3 regions of the Deefgea piscis genome follow, and region 3 is predicted to be linked to each of the others. Evidence: predicted binding sites of a transcription regulator. Region 3 holds the regulator's gene; each other region holds the start of a gene.

Region 1 (4,718 bases), 1.5 Mb from region 3:
TAGCCAAGACGCGCATCAAATTAAAATGATTACCGATCAATTGGCCGAATCGGTTGAGAGTGTGTTGCATAGCGTCGATTTGACCACCGAGCGGGCGACCACCACCACCGCAACCGCCAACGAAGCGCACGCCAGTATGTCGCGATCACACCATGCAACGGCCAATTTAATGGTGGTTACACGGCAATCGTCGAGCATGATTCAAGAGTTAGGTTCAGCTGCTGCTGCGATTGATAGTATGGCCACCGTGATTAAAGACATTGCCGATCAAACCAATCTATTGGCCTTAAATGCCGCCATTGAAGCCGCTCGAGCCGGGGATACCGGGCGCGGGTTTGCCGTGGTGGCCGATGAAGTCCGCAAACTGGCTGAGCGCACGACTGCATCGACTGCCGATATTGCCAAAATGACGCAGCATATCGGTCAAGCCACCAGTGAAGCGGCCAAAGCCATGCATGAGGTGAGCGAGGGTGTGAATCAAGGCGCGATTGATGTGGCCAGTGCGATGGAAGGGCAAAATGCGATTGTGCAAAACACTGCAGAAATGAAAGTCTTGTCGATGGGTATTGCCAGCGCGGCACAAAAAGAAACGCTTTCAATTCAAGACACCGCCAATGCGATGCAAGAAATTAATCATAAAATCGATACTGCGAGCAATGCGGTCAATCAAATCAGTCTTGAAACCGATCAGCTGCTCGACTTAGTCGCTGATTTACAAAAAAATATCGCGCAATTTCAAGCCTAATCGACCGCCATTGGCGATTAGGCTGGGTTGACGTTGGGTTTGCTCGCCGCCAACTTTGGCGAGAACTCAACGGCAACAGACGGTTTAAACGTTTAATCTCATCCGCACGCTGCTCGGCAAGCGCGCAAATAGCGGCGAGAAATCGGTCGCATCCATTAAGTTTTTTAGCGTTAGGCCCAACTCGGTATCACCAGTGATGCTCAGGCGGCGCTGAAAAAACAAGGTGTCTGGATCTTCTTGTCGCCGCGCAATTAACCAATAATCAGCCAAGCTGGCGGTTAATGTGACATCTGCAGGGGTATCGCCACATACAAAGCGGCCATTCTGGTAGCTTAGCGTAATACCCCAGTTTAAATCGCTAACCGCCATCCGTACTTGCCGGCCTTCCCACCACGCAAAATCTTCTTCGGGCCACAATTGTTTGCGAACCAAATTGAGCAGCGTCACCGTAACGGCGGTGGGCGGTGTTTCGGGGAGTACGGCCAGTAATTTAATCAACGGCGCTGGGATGTTCATACGGTTTCCTTCATGCAAATGCCTGCTTGGCCATGCCAATAGCCATTGACCAGACCTTCGGGATTAATACGTTGCCAATCAAATTGCGTCGCCGATGTCGGCTGAGCGAGCGCTGCGGCGTAGGCGGCAACAATTTCATCGGTAAACTCTGCTTGTGGACTAATGCGTAAATGGCTGGCACCCAAGTTGGTGACGCTGGCCAAATCATAAATTAAGGCATGGCAAGCTGCCGATTGCGTTTGAATACCGTTTAGACGCAAGAAGTCTTGCCCTTCGCGTGTTTTGAGCAACTGGCCATCGGCGTGCTCGATACACTTAAATTCACAGGCATCTTTGCTTAAATCGTAATGCCTGGCGGTAAAGCAGCGCGCAGAAAAAGCCAGTGGCAAGCGGCCATGGGCAAAGATTTCGGTTTCAATCGGTAATTTGGCTTCTGCCAATGTCGCCACAATCGCTGCGCGACTCGCTTCGAGCGAGGGTAGCCAGCGAATGGCGCCTGCGGCTTGATGCCAGTCGAGCGTGGCGCCGTTGTAAATATTCAGATGCGGGCCAGCAATATATGGAATCGCTAAATCGCGCGCGATTTTTACTGCGCCCAAATCATTGGCTTCGAGTAAGCCGCCTTCTTTGGCAAAACGGCGTAATGACGATAAATCCGAACCCGATTCGAGCAAAGCTTGCGAGCTGTAAACGACGGTTTTGCCGGCTTGGCATAATTGCTGGCCGAGCGCCAACCAATCGCTAGTGCGTAATTCATGGCGGCGAGCGCAAACCACTTCACCCAGATAAATCGTGCTCACATCCCAATCGGCAGCAGCGGCATAAAAATCGAGTGTGGCTTGGCGTGACCAATAGTAAAGCAGCGGGCCAAGAGTGAGTTGCATGGATCTTCCTCGATGAATTTAAAACTGAAAAGCCGCGCTGGCGGCGTGGCTTTTGTAAATTAGGTGCGTCTTAGCGCCAAGGTCGGCTATACGCCCCAAGCGTTTGTTGATGCCCTTCCGATACTTTACTGAGTGCCTGTTGCCACGCGGGTTTGACCGAATAGCGTGGATCGCTCGCTGCATCAATCGCCGCACGGAGTGTTTTGGTCACTTCGCTGACATAAGCCGGGCTGCGTTGTCGGCCTTCGACTTTAATGGCTTTCACGCCCATGCGGATCAGCTCGGGCAATACCGACAATGCATTAAGGCTAGTTGGCTCTTCCATCGCGTAATAGCTAGCGTCGCCGACTTCAAAGCGGCCTTTACACAGAGTTGGATAACCGGCAGGTTCGTCTTTTTCAAAATGGTCGATCAAAATGCCATTTAAGCGGGTATCAAGGGTATCGCCCTTAGGTAGCCATTGCACATGGCTTGCAGGTGAACACACACCATGGGTATTTGGCGATTCGCCGGTTGCATAGCTCGATAAAATACAGCGGCCTTCGGCCATTACGCACAAGCTACCAAAACCAAACACTTCGATTTCGACGGGGGTGTTTTTAATGACGTATTCGATTTGTGGCAAAGTCAAAACCCGTGGCAGAACGGCGCGGCTAATGCCAAAATGTTCATATGCGAGGTTCACCGCTTCAAAATTGGTGGCGGAACCTTGCACTGATAAATGGCGGCGTAACTGGGGGTGGCGGCGGGTGGCGTACTCAAGTAAACCCAAGTCGGCCAAGATCACCGCATTGGCGCCTAAGTCGGCTGCGGCGTCGATTGAAGCATGCCATTCAGCGGTTCGACCCGCTTGCGGGTACGTGTTAATGGCAATGAGTACTTCCCGACCTTGGGATTGTGCATATTCAACACCCGATTTAAGCTGTGAGTCGGTAAAATTAAGCCCAGCGAAATTGCGGGCATTGGTCGCATTCTTAAAACCAAGATAAACCGCATCAGCACCAGACTGAACTGCTGCTTTTAGGGCTGGTAAACTACCAGCAGGGCAAATTAATTGCGGCAAATGTGGTGCTAAAGAAGGCATAATAGCGTAACCCAACGTGAGAATTTGCGCCTAGCTTAGGCGTTACGCTCTCATGAAACTTTAATACAAATCAAAAAAAAGCATGCCTAGTGCTTCGGTGGTAGAGAATATCCCGATAAAACTGCATGATTTACGCTTCGAATTTAAGTATTCGGCGGGGCAATCAATACAAAGGAAATAGCATGAATATCGCAATGATCGGTTTAGGTAAAATGGGCGGCAATATGGCACGTCGACTCTCTCGAGGCGGAGCGACGGTCTTTGGCTTTGACGTCAGTGCTGACACCCGTAGCCAACTGGCGCAAGAAGAAGCTAACTTCAAAGCATTTGCCAGCGTACCTGAATTGATTGCCGCATTGCCAACGCCACGCGTGGTCTGGCTGATGTTGCCATCCGGCGCGATCTCTGAGGCCGCATTCGACGAAATGAAAACCTTGCTCGCTCCGGGTGATTTGATCATCGACGGTGCTAATGCCATGTATAAAGACAGCCAACGCCACGGTGCTGAATTGGCCGCAATGAATATTAAATTTGTTGATGCAGGTGTTTCAGGTGGTGTTTGGGGGCTGCAAAACGGCTACTGCTTGATGTTTGGTGGCGAAAAAGACGCAGCTGCGATGGCCGAACCATTTATGAAAATCTTGGCGCCGGGCGCTGATCGCGGTTGGACACACACTGGTCCAGCAGGCTCAGGCCACTACACCAAGATGCTACACAACGGTATCGAATACGGCATGATGCAAGCGTTTGCTGAAGGCTTTGCGATGCTCAAAGCCAAAGAAGAATTCGATTTGGATGTGGCAGCGATTTCTGAAACCTGGCGTCATAGCTCTGTGGTTCGCTCATGGTTGCTAGATTTAATCGCTGATACTTTACAGCAAGACACTGAATTGGCTGATTTAAACGCCTTTGTTCCTGACTCAGGTGAAGGCCGTTGGTCAGTACTGGAATCGGTTGAATTGGGCATTCCTGCACCAGTAATGTCGAGCGCCTTGTACGCACGTTTTGCTTCACGTGGTAATGACGATTACGCAATGAAATTATTGTCGATGATGCGCAATGCCTTTGGTGGCCATGCAGTATCAAAAAAATAACTGCCATTAAGTAATTAGAGTAATTAGCAGCTACAAAAATGCCCGCATCGATTGCGGGCATTTTTTATGGTGCAGTCATCGCTGCGAGGGTCTGCTGACGATTGATAGGCCGCCCTGCAGGCACCTAGCCTCAGGCTTTCTTCAAAAAACAGGCTTTGAGCATCATGCTGCCCAAATCGGTTTTGCAATCGACTTCATGGTCACCGTCAACAATGCGGATCCCTTTGATTTTAGTGCCGACTTTTAACGTGCTAGAAGTGCCTTTGACTTTTAAGTCTTTCACCACCACGACAGAATCGCCGTCTTGTAGCACATTGCCATTGGCATCTTTAACGATGCGCACATCGCTTTCTTCTACTTCTGCGACCATCGGCCATTCAAAGCCACAGTCAGCA
Region 2 (4,718 bases), 1.0 Mb from region 3:
AATGCACGCCGTATCCTGCTGATCATAAAACCGCCGCCGATTCGATGCGGATGTCGCTGCGCTGGGCTAAGCGCTCGAAAGATGAATTTAACCGCCAAGAAAATCCCAATGCACTGTTTGGTATTGTGCAAGGCGGTATGCATGAAGACCTACGTAATGAATCACTTGCTGGTTTGGATGAGTTGGATTTCCACGGTATGGCGATTGGTGGCTTGTCGGTTGGTGAGCCCAAAGAAGAAATGGAGCGCATTTTGGCGCATACCGCGCCGCAATTGCCAGTCAACAAACCACGCTACCTAATGGGGGTGGGTACGCCTGAAGACTTGGTATATGGCGTATCGCAAGGCATTGATATGTTTGACTGCGTGATGCCAACGCGCAACGCCCGCAACGGCATGATGTTTACCCGTTATGGCAACGTTAAAATCAAAAATGCGCATTACAAAAAAGATCTGCGCCCGCTAGATGAAAGCTGTGATTGCTACACTTGCCGCAATTTTAGCCGTGCCTATCTGCATCATTTGTTCCGTTGCCAAGAAATTTTGAGCTCGCAGCTTAATACCATCCACAATCTGCACTACTACCAAGTGCTGATGGCGGAAATGCGCGCCGCAATTGAAGTCGATCAATTCCCGCAATTTGTCGCCAAATTCCATGCCGAGCGAGCTCGCGGCGTAGATTAAGCCATTTATTACTGCAGCATTGCTAAAGCCACCGCAAGGTGTAATGCCGTTCACTTAGCCAAGTGAGCGGCATTTTTTTTCTCGATTTCATTGCTGGTGTCGCTTTTGACGCCAAGGCACAGAGAAAATCAATTGCAAAACCATCAATTTCCTCCGCGCCTCTGCGCCTCTGCGTCAGGTTTTCAGGGTTTGTCGTTAAGTGAACTGTATTTACCGCAAGGTGGCTTTTTTCGTATGGATTAAGTCAGTCTAAATTAAGCTATGCTGGGTCTGATGTCGTGCCAGCCGTTGCCAATCACTTGTGTATGGCTCATTGAGTTTTGCTGGCACGCTAGCGTAAGCAGTTACGTTAAGTCTAAAGACCTTGAGTGTTTCGCTGAGTGAGACGAAAAATGGCTGCAAATTTAAAACTAGCTGAACTATTGGGTTCGCTCAGTTATGCCTTAGATCTAACTGAAGGACAGCCTGAAGGCCATTGCGTGCGTTGTTGCTGGATTGGCGTGCATATTGGCCGGCAAATTGGCATGGACGAAGCGCAGATTTGGGCTTTGTATTACACCTTATTACTCAAGGATTTGGGTTGCAGCAGCAATGCGGCGCGAATTTGCGAGCTGTATTTGGTCGACGATCAGCACTTTAAACATGATTTCAAATTAGTCGGTAATAATTTATCGCAAGTTTTAGGCTTTGTTTTTGAGCACACCGGCAAAAATGAAAACTGGACGCAGCGCTTAACGGCGATTTTGAATATTTTGCGTAATGGCGATCAAATCGCCCAAGAGTTAATTCAAACCCGCTGTGATCGTGGTGCACGTATTGCCCGCCAGCTGCGGTTCCCTGAAGCCGTGGCGCAAGGGATTCATTCATTAGATGAACATTGGGATGGTAGTGGCCGACCAGAAGGTTTGCGTGGCAGCGCGATTCCAATCCATGCGCGGATTGCCTTATTAGCGCAAGTGATTGATGTATTTAATTTCTCGCACGGCATGGAAGCCGCCCGTTTAGAAATTCAGCAGCGTGCCGGCGTGTGGTTTGACCCTGAATTGGTGGCTGCGTTTAATGTGGTTGGCCAAGAACCGGCATTTTGGCAGGCGTTGAACGATCCCAATATTGATCAAATCGTGCAGTCGCTAGAGCCCGCGCAATGGACTCAGCCACTGGATGAGCAATACATGGACGATATCGCCTCGGCATTTGGTCAAGTGGTGGATGCCAAAAGCCCGTTTACCGCTGGGCATAGTGAGCGGGTGGGTTTTTATGCCAATTTAATCGCGCAAGAAATGGGTTTTTCTGCCGAGCGTTGTCAATGGATTACCCGCGCAGCGTTATTGCACGACGTCGGCAAGCTAGGGGTGAGTAGCCGAATTTTGGAAAAACCGGGGCGTTTAACCGATGAAGAATTTCGGGCCGTGCAACAACACGCCAGCTTAACTGAAACTATTTTGGGAAAAATTGCCCAGTTTGCCGAATTAGCCGTGGTGGCCGCAGCGCATCACGAGCGTCTCGACGGGCAAGGCTATCCGCGCAAAATCAGTGGCGCAGCGATTTGTATGGAAACGCGCATTATCACCGTCGCCGATATTTTTGACACCATCAGCGCCGAGCGCCCGTATCACGCCGCCAATTCGCCAGAAAAAACCATTGAGATCATGCGCGGCATGCTGGGATCAGCCATTGATGCCGATTGCTTTGCCGCATTGCAAAGCGTAGTGATGCGCGAAAGTATGCTATCGCCTGCTTAGTGGGATCTACTCAAGCACTTGTGATATTGCCTATCTCCATTGGGTATTGCCGTGTAGATCTTGTTGTATAGATATTGCAGTGATATACCCATTTCTTTGCGATTAGGTTTTAAGCGCTTGGCGCTGGTATTCATCGCTAAGGGTTTGCCTGTAGCGGTTTGCCGTGAATGAATTTAAACCCTGCGCCAAGTGTTGTAGATAGGGGAGGCTGGCTCGGGCTTGGCTCACTTTTTGATGTGGATCAAACAGTGGCAGTGCGGCGCTGGGCAGTATGGCGGCTTCTGAGGGAGTCAGCGATGAGTTTATTGATTGAATGGAATGAAACGTTATCGGTCGGGATTCAAGAGATTGATGAGCAGCATAAAGTGCTGGTGAATTTATTAAATGAATTACACGATGCGATTCGCCAGCATCATGGCCGTGAGGCCTCGGTGGAGATTTTGCAGCGTTTGGCCGATTACACCCGTATCCACTTCACGGTAGAAGAAAGCTTGATGCGAATTTTGGGTTATCCCGATTATGAAACGCACAAACAGCATCATGAAGAGTTGATTGGGCAAATGGTGGATTTGCAAGCCAGGCTCAATCAAGGAGAAGCGGTGTCTTTTGAGTTGCTGCATTTTTTACGCAATTGGTTGACGCGGCATATTATGGAAGCCGATCAACGCTATGTTGAGCACTTCTTATCGCGCGGCGTGCAAAAAACGTGGCAAAAGAAAGGCTGGTTAGAACGCTTTTGGTCTTGATCGCCAATCGTATCTCGGTGGTGATGCCAAAAAAAAAACGCACAGCGGACTGTGCGTTTTTTATTGCTACTCGAAGGCTGCATTTACCGCATCACACAGCTTGATCGTTATTGTCATTCACGATCTTTTTGGCGGGTTTGTGCGGCGAAAAATGCTCGGCATGGGTATACAGCTGCAAATTAAAATGCGCCTGATCATCGCGATAGTCAACGCGCGGTGCATCGGCGCTGTGATGAAACGTCCACCAGCAATAAATTAAATACACTGCGCCCGCCAAGATTAACGCCCATGTGATCCAGATGCTGATCATTATCTATACTCCGCAGTCAACAATCAGTCAGCATAGTAAAAGATACGTCGAAAGCAAATACTTTGTTAGGCCAGCTTTACGGCGATTAAATCAGGTTACGGACTCAGCATCATATATGCGCGCCAGTTTTAAAGGCCGCTCGCTAAACCCGCAGCGGTATTAGGGTAGCGTAATTGCAGCTTGAGCTCATTTTTGGCGCGGGCATTGCCAATTTGCCGCGATTCATTCAAATAAGACAATAGGGCGGGCGACAGCCGCGTTTGCGCTTCGACTCGGCTAATGCGTGGCGGACGCGCCAGCTGCATCGCATCGGCGACTTGATCAAAATAATCGCCCATTTTATGCGGCTCATCATCCACGATATTGTAAGTGCGTAGCGGCAAACCGCGAAACAGCGCCAAACATAGCGCATGCGCTAAATCATCGGCATGAATATGATTGCTATAACTGTCTTCTTCACGGTGGAGCACCGGTTCACCCCGCGCAATGCGCTCCAGCGGTAAACGATTGGCAGCATAAATACCAGGCGAGCGTAAAATGCTCAGTCGAACACCGTGCCGTCCTGCCCAATCACGCAATTGTTTTTCGGCATCGACTCGGCGCAATGCGCGCAGCGATTGCGTTTTAAGCGGGCTGCTTTCATTAATCCATTGCCCTGCATAATCGCCATAAACACCGCTGGTGCTGATGTAAACAGCTCGGCGTAAGCGCTGTGGTAAAATTTTATTTTGCTGGATATTGGCGTGGCTTAGAGCGGCAATTAAGGCTCGCGTTCGTTGATCGCCCACGCCGTCACCGGGTGGTGCGCTGTGAATCAAATACTCAGCAATGCCACTTAAGCGTGCTAAAGATTTTGGCCGATCTAAATCGGCAAGAATAGGGCGAACACCAAGGGTATTGAGCTGTAATGCAGATTCTTTAGAGCGTGCAGTTGCATACACCGTAAAGTGCTGCTTAAGCCAAGGCAGGGCGCGGCGAACAACATCGCCACAACCAATAATCAATAAGCGTGGTTTTTTCATAGATTTAGTAGCTCACAGCGTGGCGTAGTTAAGGGCAGGCATTGGTCAATGCTCGACACGCATTAACACAGTATGGAATGAATATGAGTCAACAACTTACCATCGAACCTTCGGGCCAGCAACTCTCTGTCTTTAAGGGAGAGACCTTGCTCGACGCCGCCATGCGAGAAGGTTTTAACATGCCGTATGGTTGTAAAAACGGATCGTGCGGCGCC
Region 3 (4,718 bases):
AAACTGACACATCAAGGCCTGAATCACCGCGCGGCGCAGCGCATCATCCCGATTCATAGTTAGGCCACGCTCAATCGGAAATTCGTTTACTGCTAGCTTGGCGTAATATTCTTCTAAAGTTTTTACATTTTGGTAGTAGTTCGCGCCAACCTTACCAATCGAAGACACGCCAAATGCCAGCAAATCACAATCGGCATGCGTTGAATATCCTTGGAAATTTCGTTGCAAGCGACCACGACGCTGCGCAACCGCCAGATCATCATTGGGTAGCGCAAAGTGATCCATGCCAATTAAGACATAACCGGCCTGAGTTAATTGCTCGATTGAATTTTGTAAAATATCGAGCTTCACTTCTGCAGACGGCAACTCATCCGCATTAATTCGGCGCTGCGGCATAAAGCGCTCAGGCAAATGCGCGTAGTTATATAGCGCAATACGATCTGGCTTGAGCAACAGCACGCGATCAATCGTTTCTGCTAGCGACTCCGCAGTTTGTTTTGGCAAACCATAAATCAAATCAACGCTGACTGAGCGAAAGCCATGCATTCTAGCCGCTTCAATCACCGTGCGAGTTTCTTCCTCTGACTGCACGCGATTCACCGCAATCTGCACCTCGGGATTAAAATCTTGAATACCCACACTCATTCGGTTAAAGCCCAATTGAGCCAAATGCTTAATTGTCTCTTCACCGACTTTACGAGGGTCAATTTCAATGGAATATTCGCCAGTTTCTAATAAAGTGAAATGGGCATTAACCACATCCATCAAACGCTGCAGCTGGGCATGCGACAAAAAGGTCGGCGTGCCGCCACCTAAGTGCAATTGACTCACTTTAGGTCGATTCGGCAACAAATCACCGTACATCTTTATCTCTTGCGTGAGATAATCGAGATATTCATCGGCTTTAGACTGATCTTTAGTAATAATTTTATTACAACCGCAGTAGTAACATATCGTATTACAGAACGGCAAATGGAAGTACAATGACAAAGGCATCGACAAGGCGCCAGGCATGCGCTGACTTAAGCAGGCCGAATGCGCCTCTTGGCTAAGACCAGCGACAAATCGATCCGCAGTTGGGTAGGAGGTATATCGAGGGCCTTTGCCATCGTAACGCACAATTAACTCACGATCGAAATCAATAGCTGGCGCAGTAATGTTTATTTTTTTCGAGATCATGATCTTTCCCAGTAACTTTGCTTTGGTCGCAGGATAAGATGGACCTGCAGAATAAAGTTTGATCTAAATCAGATAAAATATAACATCCCTCTTTATAGATAGCTGGTTTTGCTTTACAACAGCTGCTGAAATTATCATTCAAGCGTACATCGAGCCTTATATGATTCAAAATATTCAAATCCGCGAACTGACACCTCGCCACCTTCGTCAATCATGTTCTAACTGCAGCTTGCGTGAACTTTGCCTCCCTATCGGACTGAACCCCGAAGAAATGCAAGAGCTCGATGCCATTATCACGCAAGCTCGACCGATCAAACGCGGTGAAGCACTTTACCGTGCTGGTGAACCCTTTAAATCGCTCTTTGCCATTCGCGTTGGATTTTTTAAAGCCAGCGTGATTTCTGAAGACGGCCGCGAACAAGTCACCGGCTTTCATATGTCGGGCGAATTAATGGGCATGGACGCGATTAGTTCAGACTTTCATACTTGCGACGCCATCGCACTCGAAGACAGCGAAGTGTGTGAACTGCCCTTTGGTGAGATTGAAGAATTAGCCGGTGATGTGCCACTCTTGCAGCGCCACTTATATAAAGTGATGAGCCGAGAAATCGTTCGCGACCATGGTGTCATGTTGCTATTGGGCAATATGAAGGCAGAAGAACGTCTAGCTGCTTTTTTGCTCAACCTATCGCAACGTTTTGCTATTCGCGGCTACTCTTCTACTAGCTTTCATCTGCGGATGACGCGTGAAGAAATCGGTAGCTACCTCGGACTCAAACTTGAAACCGTTAGCCGAACGCTGTCAAAATTTCAAGATCAAGGCTTTATCAAAGTTCAAAATCGCTTAATTGAAATCATTGATGGTGACAGTTTGAAAAAGCTGTTGAGCAACTGCCAAGGCGAATAATCTCGCACGGGCTGCCCAACCCATAACGGCAGCCCAATGGAGCTACAATGCATTACACCATCGTCGCGCCACAACCCCTACAAGCATTGCTCGCACATCGACTCAAGCATTTCGCCACAATTGACTATCAGTTTTGCGACAAAACCAAATCCCAGCCGGCAATGATCTTTGTCCAAGCCAATCCCCACGCAACGCCCAACACCTTCCAAGCTGATATTGAACTACTGGCCCTACCGGCATTACAAGCACCAGAATACGGCTTTATCTTTGCCGCAGCGGGATCATTAACGGCACTACAAAGCACGGCCCCTTTACTCGATGCACTCGCCCCTATTGCCAATGGATGGCTACATATTGGTGACTTTGGCGCCGCTAGTTTTGCACATCGCGCGTGGCAAACAATAACTGAAAGCGCATCTAAAGAAAGCTCCGCTTTTTGGCAAAAAATCCCAAATCTACCCACGCCTATTCCGCTCAATCAAGCGGAGTTCATTACTGAGCTCGCCAAGCAAATGGGTGAACAGCAACAACAATCCATCGTACTACAACAGCTTGCCAGCGAGTTTCTCAGCCAGCAGCCAGCACACGATTTCCAGCCCTACTCTCCACTACAACGCCAATATTTTGGCCCATGGAGCCAAACCAATACCTCGCCAGCACAGCAATTAGCCAACTTCATTTTGCAAATCCCCACGCAATACACGCCAGCCAATTGAGCACAAAAAAATAGGTATTGCAATACAGCGCTTATTGTATAAAGTCTGCATCGCAATACCTATTTAATCATTCCAACTTTCAGTCAAACACACTCAAACCAAACGCAGCGATTGCTACTTACTTGGCCATCACCCGCTGACGACGGCTTTCAGACAAGACAATCCCTGCCGCTACCGACACATTCAAACTCTCTACCGAACCATACATAGGAATCGATACCAGACTATCACAAAGCTCACGCGTCAAACGGCGCATGCCTTCACCCTCATTACCCAACACCCAAGCAATCGGCCCAGTTTGGCCATAATGGAACAAATCGCACTGACCATCGGCCGCAGTACCCACCACCCAAATGCCACGTTCTTTTAAGTCGCGAATCGTTCGCGCCAAATTAGTCACCATCACATACGGCACGACTTCAGCGGCACCACAAGCCACTTTAGATACTGTCGCCGTTACGCCAACACATTTATCTTTAGGTGCAATCACCGCATGTACGCCCATGGCATCGGCGACACGCAGACAGGCACCCAAATTATGCGGATCGGTAATCCCATCTAAAATCAATAAAAACGGTGGCTCATCTAAATCATCCAATACATCTTCAATCGACAAATAGCTTTTTTCAGTATCAATCAGCGCCGCGACACCTTGATGACGTACATGACCAGCAATACCATCCAAACGTGCACCATCCACTTGAACCAGTTTTACATCTTGTAATTTCACGGTTTTCAGTAAATCTTTCATCCGTGGGTCGCTACGTTCACTATTAACGTAAACCTCTAGCACCGAGTCGGGAAAACGCCGCAAGCGCGATGTGACAGCATGAAACCCATGAATAATTTTATTTTGCGACATACGCACATTTCCTAAAAAAGCCGAGATTCGCAATTTTACGGGGTTTATGCAAAAAAGACTGTAAATAAGACATTCTGAGCGCGAGAATACGCTCATTATTTTACAGCGAAGGCAATACTCAGTTAAATACATACTATTCTTAAGGTACTTCAACAACAAAATAGCATCAACTTTCCATGACCATGACAGCAACTGAAAACAAATCCAGCACTGAGCTCAGAGACCAATACCTCGCGATGCTAGAGGATATTGCCAAAGAACTCGATGGCAATACGATTTTCCCTGTTTGCTTTGATATTTCAATCCAAATTGGCGCGGCGATGAAAGACCCCAATGCTTCGATACAAAAAATCGCCAGCGAAGTAGAAAAAGACCCACTCATCACCACCAAGCTGCTCAAGCTAGCCAATTCTGCTAGCTACAATCCCTCAGGGCGCGCCATTGTAAATATCGAAAATGCCGTGATTCGACTAGGAATGGGCGTCGCACGTTCGGCAGCACTGGCTTGTGCAATGGATCAACTATCTCGTTCCGCACAACTCGCCCCCTTTGAAGCGCAATCTCGACTTTGGTGGCAACACAGCCTTAAAACTGCAGCCATTGCGCGGGTACTTTGCAAACACCTCGCGCCGCGCCTTAACCCAGAAGTCGCTTTTTTAGCTGGACTGGTTCACGATTTGGGCGCTTTTTTTATGCTCGATCGCGCAGGCAGAAACCCAGAGCTACTCGAAAGGCCTAAAACCGTGGAATATTTAGTCGCGCAATGGCATGACAGCATTGGCACCGTGCTGCTTGATACCTTGTCACTACCCGAAGAAATCATCGAAGCGGTCAGAGACAATGACTTGCCTCGCCCACCGACCACGCAATTAAGACGCCTAACTGATGTAATTTACGTCGCCAATTTATTCGCCGGTGGACTGGAAGAAATCAACAAACAAGATCTGCCTGAGGCCTTTGTTCCCACCGAGCTCAACGACCCGCAATACACCAATTTGATCAATGAGATGAACGAAGCCTGTCAAGAAATTCTGAGTGTGTTTTAAGTCTAATT

The links. Region 3 encodes FNR, which switches genes on or off when oxygen is low (the NO sensors DNR and NnrR bind a similar motif). Its sites were predicted from a motif close to TTGATNNNNATCAA; they were not measured.
Region 1: a site for FNR is predicted at 3,290-3,303, ahead of ubiU (ubiquinone anaerobic biosynthesis protein UbiU). Genes of this name have one in related genera too.
Region 2: a site for FNR is predicted at 2,657-2,670, ahead of K4H25_RS05600 (bacteriohemerythrin). Genes of this name have one in related genera too.

Annotation. Positions count from the first base shown of each region.
Region 1 is NZ_CP081149.1:207,379-212,096, reverse strand. It holds gene K4H25_RS00985 (methyl-accepting chemotaxis protein) at 1-745, shown strand, start outside; gene ubiT (ubiquinone anaerobic biosynthesis accessory factor UbiT) at 830-1,261, opposite strand; gene K4H25_RS00975 (U32 family peptidase) at 1,258-2,145, opposite strand; gene ubiU (ubiquinone anaerobic biosynthesis protein UbiU) at 2,216-3,229, opposite strand; gene gnd (phosphogluconate dehydrogenase (NAD(+)-dependent, decarboxylating)) at 3,412-4,323, shown strand; gene K4H25_RS00960 (zinc ribbon domain-containing protein YjdM) at 4,454-4,718, opposite strand, start outside.
Region 2 is NZ_CP081149.1:1,193,880-1,198,597, forward strand. It holds gene tgt (tRNA guanosine(34) transglycosylase Tgt) at 1-683, shown strand, start outside; gene K4H25_RS05595 (HD-GYP domain-containing protein) at 1,076-2,425, shown strand; gene K4H25_RS05600 (bacteriohemerythrin) at 2,722-3,171, shown strand; gene K4H25_RS05605 (hypothetical protein) at 3,263-3,481, opposite strand; gene K4H25_RS05610 (NAD-dependent epimerase/dehydratase family protein) at 3,610-4,503, opposite strand; gene K4H25_RS05615 (CDP-6-deoxy-delta-3,4-glucoseen reductase) at 4,587-4,718, shown strand, end outside.
Region 3 is NZ_CP081149.1:2,232,739-2,237,456, forward strand. It holds gene hemN (oxygen-independent coproporphyrinogen III oxidase) at 1-1,179, opposite strand, end outside; gene fnr (fumarate/nitrate reduction transcriptional regulator Fnr) at 1,340-2,086, shown strand; gene K4H25_RS10355 (hypothetical protein) at 2,134-2,802, shown strand; gene rlmB (23S rRNA (guanosine(2251)-2'-O)-methyltransferase RlmB) at 2,921-3,664, opposite strand; gene K4H25_RS10365 (HDOD domain-containing protein) at 3,841-4,710, shown strand; gene K4H25_RS10370 (antibiotic biosynthesis monooxygenase family protein) at 4,713-4,718, opposite strand, start outside.